DNA from 3 places in the Lentzea roselyniae genome. Region 1 is predicted to be linked to each of the others. Evidence: riboswitches for the same ligand, from Rfam matches in the RefSeq annotation. Region 1 holds a riboswitch; each other region holds the start of a gene.
What was found. A riboswitch is a leader RNA that binds a small molecule or an ion and turns the genes downstream of it on or off. The one in region 1 is predicted to bind glycine.
Positions count from the first base shown of each region.

Region 2: it holds a riboswitch for glycine, as region 1 does, so the genes downstream of both, gcvT (glycine cleavage system aminomethyltransferase GcvT) here and gcvH (glycine cleavage system protein GcvH) in region 1, are expected to answer to the same signal.
Region 3: it holds a riboswitch for glycine, as region 1 does, so the genes downstream of both, gcvP (aminomethyl-transferring glycine dehydrogenase) here and gcvH (glycine cleavage system protein GcvH) in region 1, are expected to answer to the same signal.

Region 1 covers NZ_BAABBE010000005.1:273,022-277,698, forward strand. The annotation lists gene ABFX45_RS11200 (alpha-L-fucosidase) at 73-2,316, opposite strand; glycine riboswitch at 2,454-2,546, shown strand; gene gcvH (glycine cleavage system protein GcvH) at 2,611-2,991, shown strand; gene ABFX45_RS11210 (L-serine ammonia-lyase) at 3,022-4,386, shown strand; gene ABFX45_RS11215 (winged helix-turn-helix transcriptional regulator) at 4,388-4,677, opposite strand, start outside.
Region 2 covers NZ_BAABBE010000029.1:43,631-48,307, reverse strand. The annotation lists gene ABFX45_RS36435 (hypothetical protein) at 159-356, shown strand; gene ABFX45_RS36430 (transcriptional regulator) at 521-1,015, shown strand; gene ABFX45_RS36425 (hypothetical protein) at 1,351-1,707, shown strand; gene ABFX45_RS36420 (DUF3817 domain-containing protein) at 1,722-2,024, shown strand; glycine riboswitch at 2,070-2,172, shown strand; glycine riboswitch at 2,174-2,258, shown strand; gene gcvT (glycine cleavage system aminomethyltransferase GcvT) at 2,358-3,452, shown strand; gene glyA (serine hydroxymethyltransferase) at 3,466-4,677, shown strand, end outside.
Region 3 covers NZ_BAABBE010000013.1:154,355-159,031, forward strand. The annotation lists gene ABFX45_RS24085 (MerR family transcriptional regulator) at 103-669, shown strand; gene ABFX45_RS24090 (Clp protease N-terminal domain-containing protein) at 749-1,699, shown strand; glycine riboswitch at 1,756-1,851, shown strand; gene gcvP (aminomethyl-transferring glycine dehydrogenase) at 2,011-4,677, shown strand, end outside.

The DNA of each region.
Region 1 (4,677 bases):
CACAATGTGAGGCAGCCCGAAGGTCATGTCATCGTGCGGATCGCACTATCCGGTCACTGTCGGGTTGTTCTACTAGGACAAAGCCACCTTGAACACCCATGCGTGCCGGCCAACGCCCGCAGGCACGTCCACCACGAGTTTCCCGCCCGATCGGGTCCATTTCAGGGGCCTGTCATGCCCCAGCAACGTCACCCTGTCGCCGTCCTTGATCGGTACTGGAGCGTCGACCACGAGCTGTGAGCCAGGCTGGGCCAACGAGGTGATGTAGAACGCCTCGTTCGGCTTCACCGTGAACCGCAGCGAACCCTGCTGGGCCATGCGCGACCAGTACGTCGTGCCGTAGATCGACTCGCCGTTGGTCTTCAGCCACGCGCCCGTCTCGCGGAGGCGCTGCTGCATGATCTCCGGGATCGAACCGTCCGCCCGCGGTCCGATGTCCAGCAGGAAGTTGCCGTTCTTCGACGTCGTGTCGACGAGCGTGTCGACCACCTCGTCCGCGGTCATGTACATCGAGTCCGGTGTCGCCCGGTTCCACCCGTACGAACGCGGATCGAGGCCACGTGATGCCTCCCACTTCTTCACCACGGTGTTCGGGTACGTCGCGTACTCCGGCGTCGTGTAGTCGTGGGTCGGGATGCCGCACCTGTCGTCGACGGTCACGTCCTTCGGCACAGCCCGGTTCTTGGCCTTGTTGAAGTAGTCGGCCAGCACCCGCCGCGAGTCGTTCGCACCGCCGATGTCGCACCAGATGACGTCGGGGTCGTACCCGTCGACCAGTTCGGTCATCTGAGGTGCCTGGTAGTCCTTCACGAAGTCCCGCCCGGCCTGGTAGCCGGTGTAGGGCTCGGGTGCGCCGGTCCACGGGTTGCGGGGCGCGTGACCCGACCACGGGTTGTCCGGGTTGAACCACTCGGGCATCGAGAAGTAGAGCCCGTTCTTCATCCCCGGCGTGTACTTCCGTGACGCGTCGAACAGCTCCTTCACCAGGTCACGGCGAGGACCGAGGTCGACGGAGTCACGTCCGGACACCTTCGAGTCCCACAACGCGAAGCCCTCGTGGTGCTTCGAGGTGAGCACGTAGTACTTCGCCCCGGCCTCCTCGAACAGCCGGACCCATTCGCGCGGGTCGAACTTCGCCGCGGTGAACTGCGGGATGAACTGGTCGTACGCGAAGTCCATCCCGTACGTCGCCGCGTGGTACGGGTTCACGGCGTTGTTCGGGTTCTGCATCCACTGCCAGTACCACTCCGCGTACTGCTCACCCGGCGGCGACCACGCGGGCACCGAGTACAGGCCCCAGTGGATGAAGATCCCGAACTTGGCGTCGTCGAACCAGTACGGCGACTCGTGGGTGCCCAACGACGCGTCAGTCGCCTGGTAGTCCGCTACGCCCAGGGTGAACTTGGCCTTCTGCGAGGCGGAAACACGACCGGAAGTCGCGATGACCTTCCCGTCGAAGGTGCCGGTCCGGTAGGCGTGGATGCCGATCCGCACCCGCGCCTCCTCTCCTGGCGCGAGCCGCTTCACCGACGCGGGCGCGAGCGTCACCACGCCGAGGCCTTCTGCGCGCACCCGGATGTTCGACATCCACTGGTCGCCGAGGTTCACGACGGTGGCCTCGATCGTCTGGCCACCCAGCCGCGGCAGCTTGTTCGTGCTGCGCGCGGACCGGACCGCGAGCACCTCTCCCTTGCCCGCCGGCTGCAGCGACAGGGCGAACACGTGCAACGACGACTTGCCCTCGACCGCCGGGTTCGTCACGGGCAGCGTGAGGCCGACGGCGTCCTTCGACGGATCTGTCCACACCTGACCGGTGCCGATCGACACCGGGTGCTGGTCGGTCCCGCCGGGGGAGTACCGGTAGGGCGCGGAGATCGGACCACTGCCCGAGTACCAGTCAGGTCCGGTGAGCGCGGCGGCGCTGGTCGAACCGTCCGCGTAGTGCACGGTCGCGGTGCCTCCCGCAGCGCCGTAGGACGACTCCACGAGGAAGTGCGCGGTCAGGTAGCGGCCGCTGGGTAGGTCGATCCGCTGGCCGAGTGAGACCGCGTTGTTGTTCTTCGACTGTGTGCTGCCCGGGAACAGATAGGGCACGCCATCGGCTGTGACCTGCCCGGACGGGAGTGCTTCCGCAGGGAAGGCGTAACCGGAGCCGTCGAAGTTCCCGGTCCGGTCCGCGGCTGTGTCGATGCCGTCGTTGTTGAAGTGGGAGTCGATCGGAACAGGGATGGGTTGAGGGACGTCCGCTGCGCTCGCGGTGGAGACCGAGGCGGTCAGAAGCGAGGCGAGCAGAGCGACGGTGAGCGCTGTCCTCATGAAACCTCCGATGTCTGGGTTTCAATCTGTGGTAGCGCTTTCCCGGCTGTCAACCATCTCGCGTTGACACTTGGCAGCGGACGCACATAGCGTTCGCGCCGAGAACTGAAGACCGGCCGCGGTGCCCGTGAGGCACCAGAACCCGAGTGGGAGAGACCTCGACGAGCGAGTCGGGGCGCCGAAGGGGCAAGCTCCCGCACACTCTCAGGCAGCAAGACCGCTCGGGGTAGGCAACTCTGCACGGCGGAGGGGGCGCAAGTTTCCTGACCGAGCCGTGAAGCCAGAGGAGTCGCCGTGGAGTTCCCCGAGAACCTGCTCTACACCGTCGAGCACGAGTGGGTCGACTGGACGCCGGGTACCCAGGAACCGTTGACCTGCGGAATCACCGAGTACGCCGCGGACGCCCTCGGTGACATCGTCTTCGTTCAGCTCCCCGAGGTCGGCGCGAAGGTCGTCTCGAACGAGGCGTGCGGTGAGCTCGAGTCCACCAAGTCGGTCAGCGACCTGTTCTCGCCCGTCACCGGTGAGGTGATCGAGGTCAACAGCGCGGTCGTGGACGACCCGGCGATCATCAACAACGAGCCGTACGGCGCCGGCTGGTTGTTCAAGGTGCGCGTCGAGTCGGCGGAGAACCTGCTCACGGCTGCCAAGTACGCCGAGCTCACCAAAGACTGACTGCAGACCACCACCGCGAAGGACTGATCAGTGGCGATCAGCGTTTTCGACCTTTTCTCCGTCGGCATCGGGCCGTCCAGCTCCCACACGGTCGGCCCGATGCGCGCGGCGGCGATGTTCGTCGAGAAGCTCGGGGCACGGGTGTCCGAAGTGGACCGCGTGCACGTCGAGCTGTTCGGCTCGCTCGGCGCGACCGGGCACGGTCACGGCAGCCCGAAGGCCGTCTTCCTCGGCCTTGAAGGCAATCTGCCGGAAGAAGTCGACCCGGCGATCGCGGCCGTCCGCGTCGAGGAGATCGTCGCGAGTGGACGCCTGAAGCTCGGTGGCACGCACGAGATCGGCTTCGTGCACGACCGCGACCTCGTCATGCACCGCCGCAAGTCGCTTCCGTTGCACCCCAACGGGATGAGCTTCGAGGCCTACAAGGGCGAGGAGTCGGTCGAGCAGGCCGTCTACTACTCGATCGGCGGCGGGTTCGTCGTCGACGAGAACGCGAGCGGCACCGACCGGATCAAGCCGGACACCACCCCGCTGCCGCATCCCTTCCTGACCGGCGACCAGCTGCTCGCGCGCACCCGTGAGACCGGCCTGTCGATCAGCGAGATCATGATGGCCAACGAGCTGTCGTGGCGGTCGGAAGAGGAAGTGCGCCGAGGACTTCTGCACATCTGGCAGGTGATGCAGGAGTGCGTGGAACGCGGCTGCAACGAGCACGGCGTCCTGCCAGGCGGCCTCAAGGTCCGCCGCCGCGCCGCCGAGATGCGCAAGCGGCTGGAGGGCGAGCACTTCGCCACCGACCCGCTGCGGGTCATGGACTGGGTGACGCTCTTCGCGTTGGCCGTCAACGAGGAGAACGCGGCGGGCGGCCGTGTCGTCACCGCGCCGACCAACGGCGCGGCCGGCATCGTGCCCGCGGTCCTGCACTACTACACGAGGTTCGTGCCGGGAGCCAGCGACGACGGCGTCGTCAGCTTCCTGCTCACCGCGGGCGCGATCGGTGTGCTGTTCAAGGAGAACGCCTCGATCTCCGGCGCCGAGGTCGGGTGCCAGGGCGAGGTCGGCTCGGCGTGTTCGATGGCCGCCGGTGGTCTCGCCGAGGTCCTCGGCGGCACCCCGGAACAGGTCGAGAACGCCGCCGAGATCGCCATGGAGCACAACCTCGGCCTGACGTGCGACCCGATCGGCGGCCTGGTGCAGATCCCCTGCATCGAACGCAACGCGCTCGCGTCGATCAAGGCGATCACCGCGGCACGCATGGCGTTGCGCGGCGACGGCTCGCACTTCGTGTCGCTCGACAAGGTCATCAAGACCATGCGCGACACCGGCAAGGACATGTCGGTGAAGTACAAGGAGACCGCACGCGGCGGCCTCGCCGTCAACGTGATCGAGTGCTGACTCAGCGCGCGTCGTACGCGCGCTGCGCCTCCAGCACCTCGGGCATCCGCTCCTCCAGGAGATGGATCAACGAGAGCAGCCGCTCGGCCGTCTCGCGCCCGAGCGGCGTGAGGCTGTAGTCGACGCGCGGTGGGTTCGTGGGCTGCGCGTCGCGGTGCACGAGCCCGTCGCGCTCCAGCGCGTGCAACGTCTGGGACAGCATCTTCTCGCTGACCCCGTCGACCCGCCGGCGCAGCTCGTTGAACCGCAGCGGACCGTCCACGAGCGCGCCCATCGTCAGGCTGCCCCACC
Region 2 (4,677 bases), on a different contig from region 1:
ATCTCTTTAGCCTCCATTCGGGTGACATTCCCCGTCGTGCAGGCGTGCGCCGCCGGTGGATCCTGGGACCAGTTGGGCGTGGTCGTTGTTCATCGCACGGGTGAATGAGGGACCATGTCGGGTGACACGGGCGGTCCGCCGCCTCATCTGTGAGCGACATGGACGGAGAGGTACCTGTGAACCTCAAGAAGGTGCTAGTGCTGGCGGCCGTCGCGCTGGTGCTGTTCCTCCTGATCACCCGGCCCGAGGAGTCCGCAGGCGCGGTCCAGCAGGTCCTCGGCTGGCTGCGTCAGGGCGCGGAGTCGATCATCACCTTCATCAGGAGCCTCTTCGGGACGGCGACCCCGATCAGCTAGTGACTCAGGGTGATCCTCGACCGTTCACGTTGGACCGGATGGGTGGAATGAGGCCAATCACGCACTGGTAACGGGTGTTCTGGCGATTCAGGGTCTGGCGATTGTCAGACCTACCGAATACCTTCCGCTGCAATGGCCGATCCCCGACCGACGAGGAGGCATGGATGGTCGAGGACTCCGGGGTCCACGAGCTGTTGAAGCAGTGGGCGGCTGAACGGTCTGATGACGCAGAGATGCAGGAGGTGAACCGGATCAAGAACGCGTGGCTCGCGGAGGCTCCCCCCTCGGCGCCCGGCATCCCCGTGCAGCGGGGAGGCAGCAAGGGCGGGTCGCGTGGCTTGGTCAAGGTCGACTCGGCGGATCCGGCCTACGTGGCCGCGATGCGCAAGCGGGCGCCGGAGGCACCCGAGGCGTTGCTCGCCGCCGCAGCGAGCTACTGGCAGCTGGTAGGTGACGTCAGCGAGGCCGAGCAGTGGTGGGACGCGGGCATCAGCCCGTTGGACCAGCGCGCGCTCGACTACCGCGCGGCGGGCCTGACCCCTGCCGACCTCGGGAGGCGCCTGGGACCGATGACGGTTCTCCAGCACCTCCGCCGTGGCTCTGCCGCGGCCTGGTGTGTCGCACGTCTGCAGAGGCAGCGCCGGGACGGCGTGGCGTAGAACGAAGATCGGGAGAGGTGTGCTCGCGGAACGCGCTCGCGGGAGTTCGTTCTACGGTGCCTTGTGGGGGCCGAGCCCCCACACCCCAGCCGGGGGCAAGCCCCCGGACCCCCAACCGGTTCGGCCTCCTGACGAGGAGGCCTCTACCTCGAGTGGATCCTTGTACGGGTCGGCCTCCTGATCCTGATGCGGAGGCCCCTACCTCGAGCGGATCCCTGAACGGGTCGGCCTCCCGGTGGAGGCCTCACCCAAGTGATTCGAGGGCAGGCTCTCGGAGGCGGGAGCCCTACCCAAGTAGTCTGGAGGCCGTGCGCGGCCTCCTTACACCTCAGCGAGTGTTGATCGGCCTTGGTTGCCTGATCGCACTGATCGCCTGTTGCGGACTCGCGTACTGGCAGTGGCAGCGTTTCGAGTCCGCCAGCGGCACGTTCCAGAACCTCGGTTACGTGCTCCAGTGGCCGCTCTTCGGCGTCTTCCCGCTCTTCATGGTGTGGCGCTTCCGCCGCCTGGCGCGCCAGCGCCGTGACGAGCCTCTCTCCGCACCGGAGCCGGTTGCGCCCGCTCCACGGCCGGTGACTACGGTTGACGCCGTCAAACCCGCGCCTGTCGAGCACTTCGACGACGAAGAAGACGCGGAGCTCGCGGCCTACAACCGCATGCTCGCGGACCTCAACGCGCGGGACGGTCGTTGAGCGAAGGCGGGCAGATGAAGGGTGCGTTGACCCGGTTCAGGGTCATGGCTTACGTGGTCGGTGTCTTCCTGTTGCTGCTGGTCGTGGCCATGGTGCTCAAGTACGCCGCGGACATGGGCGGGATGATGAAGGTCGTCGGCCCCGTCCACGGCTTCCTCTACGCCATCTACCTGGTGATTTCCGTCGACCTGGCGTTGAAGCTGCGCTGGTCGATCAAGGGCACCGCTCTCGTGCTGGTCGCCGGCACGATCCCGTTCCTGTCGTTCTGGGCCGAGCGCAAGGTGGTCGAGAAGACGGCGCAGGGCGTGCCGCTGTGACGTTTGGCCTGCTAGCGTCTGGGGCTACCAACTGAACACGGCCGTCGATGTCGCGCGGAAGAGACCTCTCCAGAGTTCGATCTCCGGAAGGCGCCGAAGGAGCAACTCCTCCCCGGAATCTCTCAGGCACAGGTACCGCGCGACGAAGGCAACTCTGGAAAGCAGGCGCCAGCGCCTCGCCCACGGTGCAAGCCACTCCGGTGGTGAAGCTCTCAGGCTCATGACAGAGGGGGAGGCTGCTCTGGAAGAGGAGTCTCCGATGGACCGTGTCATTCTTCTGTTGCCTCAGCCGGCCTCGTCCGGCTCTTCGGCGCACCCTGGAGGAGCGTTCTGATGTCCCGCCTCACGCCTCTGAACGCCGAGCACGAGCAGCTCGGCGCGATGTTCACCGACTTCGCGGGCTGGCGGATGCCGCTGCGCTACTCGAGCGAGCTCGCCGAGCACCACGCCGTGCGCACCACCGCGGGCCTGTTCGACCTCACGCACATGGGTGAGATCGTGCTGACCGGAGCCCAGGCGGGCGAGGCGCTCGACCACGCGCTCGTCGGCCACATCTCGGCGCTGGCGGTCGGCAAGGCGCGCTACACGATGATCACCCAGGCCGACGGCGGCGTGATCGACGACCTGATCGTGTACCGCCTCGGCGACGAGGAGTTCATGGTCGTCGCGAACGCCTCCAACGCCTCGGTGGTGGCCGAGGCGCTCGTCGAGCGCGCCGCCGGTTTCGACACCGTGGTCACGGACAAGTCCACCGACTACGCGTTGATCGCGATCCAGGGCCCGAAGTCGGTCGAGATCCTCGCCGGGCTGACCGGCACCGACCTCTCGACGGTCAAGTACTACGCGTCCTACCCGTCGAAGGTCGCCGGCGTCGACGCGCTGCTGGCCCGCACCGGCTACACGGGCGAGGAGGGCTTCGAGCTCTTCCTGGCACCCGCGGACGCTCCCGCCGTCTGGAACGCGCTGCTGGAGGCCGGTGCCGCGCACGAGCTCAAGCCGTGTGGCCTCGGCTGCCGCGACACGTTGCGTCTCGAGGCCGGGATGCCGTTGTACGGCAACGAACTCACGACTTCTCTCACTCCGTACCACGCGAACCTCGGCCGCGTCGTGAAGCTCGACAAGCCGGGCGACTTCGTCGGCCGCGACGCGCTGACGAAGGTCGCCGAGTCCGGGGTGGACTCGGTCCTGGTCGGACTGAAGACGCCGGAGCGCCGCGCCCCGCGGCACGGTTACGCGGTGCTGAACGGCGACGAGGTCGTGGGCGAGGTGACGTCGGGCGCGCTGTCCCCGACCCTCGGCTACTCCGTCGCCATGGCCTACGTGACGAAGGCGAGTGCCGAGCCCGGCACCCAACTGCTGGTGGACGTCCGCGGCAAGAAGCAGCCGGTCGAGGTCGTCGCACTTCCGTTCTACAAGCGTGCCAAGTAGGGAGATCTTCCAGATGTCCGACCAGTTCAACGCCTCCCTCGCGGAGTACGACCCCGAGGTCGCGCAGGCCGTTGCGGCCGAGCTGGCGCGCCAGCAGGGCACTCTCGAGATGATCGCCTCGGAGAACTTCACGCCCGTGTCGGTGCTGCAGGCGCAGGGCTCGGTGCTGACCAACAAGTACGCGGAAGGCTACCCCGGCCGCCGCTACTACGGTGGCTGCGAGCACGTCGACGTCGTGGAGCGCCTCGCCATCGAGCGCATCAAGTCGTTGTTCGGCGCCGGTTTCGCCAACGTCCAGCCGCACTCGGGCGCGCAGGCCAACGCGGCCGCGATGTTCGCGCTGCTGCAGCCCGGCGACACGATCCTGGGCCTGGACCTCGCGCACGGCGGCCACCTGACGCACGGCATGCGCATCAACTTCTCCGGCAAGCTCTACAACGTCGTGCCGTACCACGTTTCCGACTCCGACGGCCGCGTCGACATGGCCGAGGTCGAGCGCCTCGCCCAGGAGCACCGCCCGAAGCTGATCGTCGCCGGCTGGTCCGCCTACCCGCGCCAGCTGGACTTCGCCGAGTTCCGCCGCATCGCCGACTCGGTCGAGGCCTACCTGATGGTCGACATGGCGCACTTCGCCGGCCTGGTGGCCGCGGGCCTGCACCCGTCGCCCGTCCCGCACGCGCACGTGACGACGACGACCACGCACAAGACCCTCGGCGGTCCTCGTGGTGGCGTGATCCTGTCGAACGAGGCGGACATCGCCAAGAAGATCAACTCGGCGGTCTTCCCCGGCCAGCAGGGTGGTCCGCTGGAGCACGTGATCGCGGCCAAGGCCGTGGCGTTCAAGCACGCCGCCTCGCCGGAGTTCGCCGACCGCCAGCGCCGCACGCTGGAGGGCTCGAAGATCCTCGCCGAGCGCCTGTCGCAGCCGGACGTCGCGGCCGCGGGCGTGAAGGTGCTGACCGGCGGCACGGACGTCCACCTGGTGCTGGTCGACCTGGTGAACTCCGAGCTCGACGGCAAGCAGGCCGAGGACGTGCTGCACCAGATCGGCATCACGGTCAACCGCAACGCCGTCCCGAACGACCCGCGCCCGCCGATGGTCACCTCCGGCCTGCGGATCGGTACGCCGGCGCTCGCGACCCGCGGTTTCGGCGAGGTGGACTTCACCGAGGTCGCCGACGTGATCGCGGAGGCCCTGAAGCCGGGTGCCGCGCTCGACGAGCTG
Region 3 (4,677 bases), on a different contig from region 1:
CCGGTCTTACCGTCGAACTCGAGTGGACGTCGCTGGTTTGCGTGAGCTGACGTAGCGGCTTGACGGCCATGAGTTTCGTGGCCGTTCCGAGGGGAGGCAGGCGTGGTCGAGGAAGCGCCCGTTCGGGCCGAATCCGGGCAGCAGGGTGAGCTGTTCCCGGACTCCTCGCTGCCGGACGAGCTCGTCGGTTACCGGGGTCCCGCGGCGTGTCAGATCGCGGGCATCACGTACCGGCAGCTCGACTACTGGGCCAGGACCGGCCTCGTCGCTCCGACGGTGCGGATGGCGCACGGCTCCGGCAGTCAGCGGCTGTACTCGTTCAAGGACATCCTGGTCCTGAAGGTCGTCAAGCGACTGCTGGACACCGGGGTCTCGCTGCAGAACATCAGGGTCGCGGTCGACCACCTGCGCCGCCGCGGCGTGCAGGACCTGGCGAAGATCACGTTGTTCTCCGACGGCACGACCGTCTACGAGTGCACCTCGCCTGAGGAGGTCGTCGACCTGCTGCAGGGCGGCCAAGGCGTGTTCGGCATCGCGGTCTCCGGCGCCATGCGGGAGATCAGCGGCACGATCCACGAGTTCCCGGCCGAACGTGCGGACGGCGTCGAGATCGCTCCCATGACGGAGGACGAGCTGGCGCGTCGCCGCCGGGAGCGCGCGACCGGCTGAGAGACCGTGGCCGACCGGCTGTCCCTCGTGGCCAGTCGGCAGCAGCGTCGCGATCGTGCCGCTCTCTAGCGTTGAGCGCATGATCTGCACACCCTCCTATCAGGTCGTGAACGTGCTGGCCGCCGCGGTGCAGCGAGCGTCCCGGCTGGAGTTCGGCCTCGTCGGCACCGAGAACCTGTTGATCGCACTGGCGGACACGATCGGCCCCGGCCGCAGACTGGGTGTGAAGTCGGTTCGGGCACAGGCGATGGCCAGGAGCTGGACCGGTGACGACGGTGGCGCCTGTGAGGCTGATCCCGGCGTGGCCGCACTGATGCGCACAGCCCACGACCGCGCCGGTGCCGAGCCCGCGTTGCCGGTCAGCCGGGCGTTGGACGAGTGCTTGCGTGCGGCGATCGCCGAGGCCGGCGACGGTGTGCTGACCACGACGCATCTCTCGGTGGCGTTGCTGTCGCTGGAGTACGGACGCGCCGCCGAACTGTTCACCGTCCTGCGTGTGGATGTCGAGGCCACGGTCGAAGCAGTGCGGAAAGCCGCGGAACCGGAAGAGGCTCCCGCCGTGCGACTGCTGCGCAAGGCCGGGGCGTTGGAGGGTGACACCGGTGGCGGTTACGTGCGCTGGCTGATCCGGTTTGTCGCCCGCAGCCAGGGTCTGGGCGGACCGGTGCTGACCGTGGTGCGGAACGAGGCGACGAGGCTCGCGGTGGCCGCCGGGCGTCAGGAAGCCACGGCTGCGGACCTGGTGGCGGCGGTGCTGACGGTCGACGACCAGCTGACGGCCGCCGGGCAGTGGTTGCGGCCGGAGTTCGAGTCCGGTGGGGCGGCGGCGCTGCGGGCGGCAGGAGTGGACCCGGCCGCGTTGCCGGCCGCGTCCGGTGCCGGGGTCGAGCGGTTCGTCGAGGGCGCGAAGCTCGTCGCGGCGCAGCGCGGGGACGACGTGGTGGGCACCTCGCACCTGCTGGTGGCGGTGCGCGAGGACCTGCTCGACCCGGTCGGCAGGGTGCTGCGCGATCTCGCTGTTGAGACGTAGGTCGCGTCCCTGGGGACTAGGTGGGCCACCTGCGGGTATTCTTCGCGGGTAGTCGCTGAACTCAGGCGGGAGAGACCGGGCCTCGAACCCGGCGCCGAAGGAGCAAGTCCCTCCCCGGGAACCTCTCAGGCATCCAGGACCGCGTGAGCGAGACGCCTCTGGAAAGTGGACCGCTGAAGATCTTTTTGCGGTCCCGCCGACGGTGAAAGCCCTGGTTCGCGCCGGGGTGAACCTCTCAGGCGCCCCTCGGGGTACGGACAGAGCGGGGAGGGCACCAGGACACGTGTGCCCGCAGCCCCCGGAGGCGTTTGATGTCGCAGGACCGCATTCCGCTCGCCGCTCTCGAGCACGGCACCCCGTTCGCCGACCGCCACGTCGGTCCGCGCCCCGCCGAACTCGCGCGCATCCTCGACGTCATCGGCGTCGGGTCGCTGGAGGAGCTGGCGCAGCGCGCGGTGCCTTCGTCCATTCACGAGCGCGACCTCGTGCTGGACCTGCCCGCCCCGGCCACCGAGACCGAGGCGCTCGCCGAGCTGCGTGAGCTCGCGTCCCAGAACCGGCCGATGACGCAGATGATCGGTCTCGGCTACTACGACACCGTCACGCCGGGCGTGATCCTGCGCAACGTGCTGGAGTCGCCCGCCTGGTACACCGCGTACACGCCGTACCAGCCGGAGATCTCGCAGGGCCGCCTCGAGGCGCTGCTGAACTTCCAGACCATGGTCGGCGACCTGACCGGCCTGCCGGTGGCGAACGCGTCCATGCTGGACGAGTCGACCGCCGCCGCCGAGGCGATGACGCTGGTGCGCCGCGCCGGTCGGTCCAAGTCGAACAAGTTCGTCGTGGACGCCGACACGCTGCCGCAGACGCTCGCCGTCATCGAGACGCGCGCCGAGCCGCTGGGCATCGAGATCGTCGTCGCCGACCTGTCGCAGGGCATCGAGGGCCTCGGCCTGGGCGGTGACTTCTTCGGTGTGCTGCTCTCGTACCCCGGCGCGTCTGGTGTGGTGCGCGACCAGGCCGGCCTGGTCGAGGAGATCCACGCCGCCGGTGCGCAGGCCGTGGTCGCCGCCGACCTCCTCGCGCTGACGCTGCTGCGCGCGCCGGGCGAGATCGGCGCGGACGTCGTCATCGGCACCACCCAGCGCTTCGGTGTGCCGATCGGGTTCGGTGGCCCGCACGCCGGTTACATGGCCGTCCGGTCCGGGCTGGAGCGTCAGCTGCCCGGCCGTCTCGTCGGTGTCTCCGTCGACGCCGACGGCTCGCTGGCCTACCGCCTCGCGCTGCAGACGCGCGAGCAGCACATCCGCCGCGAGAAGGCCACGTCGAACATCTGCACCGCGCAGGTGCTGCTGGCCGTGATCGCCTCCATGTACGCCGTCTACCACGGTCCCGAGGGCCTGCGCGCCATCGCGACCCGTGTGCACCGCATGGCCACCGTGCTCGCCACGGGCCTGTGCGAGGCCGGTCTGGACGTCGTGCACGGCGAGTTCTTCGACACCGTCCAGGTGCGCGTCGAGGGTCAGGCCGCCCGGATCGTCGAGAAGGCGCGCGAGGCAGGCATCAACCTGCGCCAGGTCGACGCCGACGTCGTGGCGATCGCCTGCGACGAGAAGACCACGCGGGCGCACGTCGTCGCTGTGTGGGAAGCCTTCGGGGTCACCGGGTCCGATGTGGACGCCATCGACGCCGACACCGCGGACGGCATCCCGGCAGACCTTCGCCGCACGTCCGACTACCTGACGCATCCGGTCTTCCACGCGCACCGCTCCGAGACCGCGCTGCTGCGTTACCTGCGTGCGTTGTCGGACAAGGACGTCGCGCTCGACCGCAGCATGATCCCGCTCGGCTCCTGCACGATGAAGCTGAACGCCACCGCGGAGATGGAGTCCATCACGTGGCCGGAGTTCTCGACGCTGCACCCCTTCGCGCCCGTCGAGGACGCCGCAGGCCTGTTGAAGATCGTCTCTGACCTCGAGGCCTGGCTGGCCGAGCTCACCGGCTACGACGCGGTGTCCCTGCAGCCCAACGCCGGTTCGCAGGGCGAGTTCGCCGGTCTGCTGGCGATCCGTGCCTACCACCGCGCGAACGGCAACGCCGACCGCGACGTCTGCCTGATCCCGTCGTCGGCCCACGGCACCAACGCCGCGTCCGCCGTCATGGCCGGCATGCGCGTCGTCGTCGTGAAGTGCGACGACAAGGGCAACATCGACATGGGCCACCTGCGGGAGACCGTCGCGGAGCACGCGGACGACCTCGCCGCGATCATGATCACCTACCCGTCGACCCACGGCGTGTACGAGGACACGGTCCGCGAGGTGTGCGGCCTGGTCCACGACGCGGGCGGCCAGGTGTACGTCGACGGCGCGAACCTCAACGCCCTCATCGGCCTCGCGCGTTACGGCAAGTTCGGCTCGGATGTCTCGCACCTGAACCTGCACAAGACGTTCTGCATCCCGCACGGCGGTGGTGGCCCCGGCGTCGGCCCGATCGGCGTCCGCTCCCACCTCGCCCCGTTCCTGCCGAACCACCCGCTGCAGCCCACCGCGGGCCCGGCGACGGGTGTCGGCCCGATCAGCGCCGCCCCGTGGGGTTCCGCGTCGATCCTGCCGATCTCGTGGGCCTACGTGCGCATGATGGGCGGCGACGGCCTGCGCCGCGCCACCCTGACCGCCGTGGCCGCCGCCAACTACGTCGCGCGCCGCCTCGACGAGCACTACCCGGTCCTCTACACCGGTGAGGGCGGCTTCGTGGCCCACGAGTGCATCCTGGACCTGCGCCCGATCACCAAGGCCACCGGCGTGACGGTCGACGACGTCGCCAAGCGCCTCGCCGACTACGGCCTGCACGCCCCGACGATGTCGTTCCCCGTCGCCGGCACGCTGATGGTCGAGCCCACCGAGTCCGAGGACCTGGCCGAGATCGACAGGTTCATCGACGCCATGATCGCCATCAAGCGCGAGATCGACCGCGTCGGC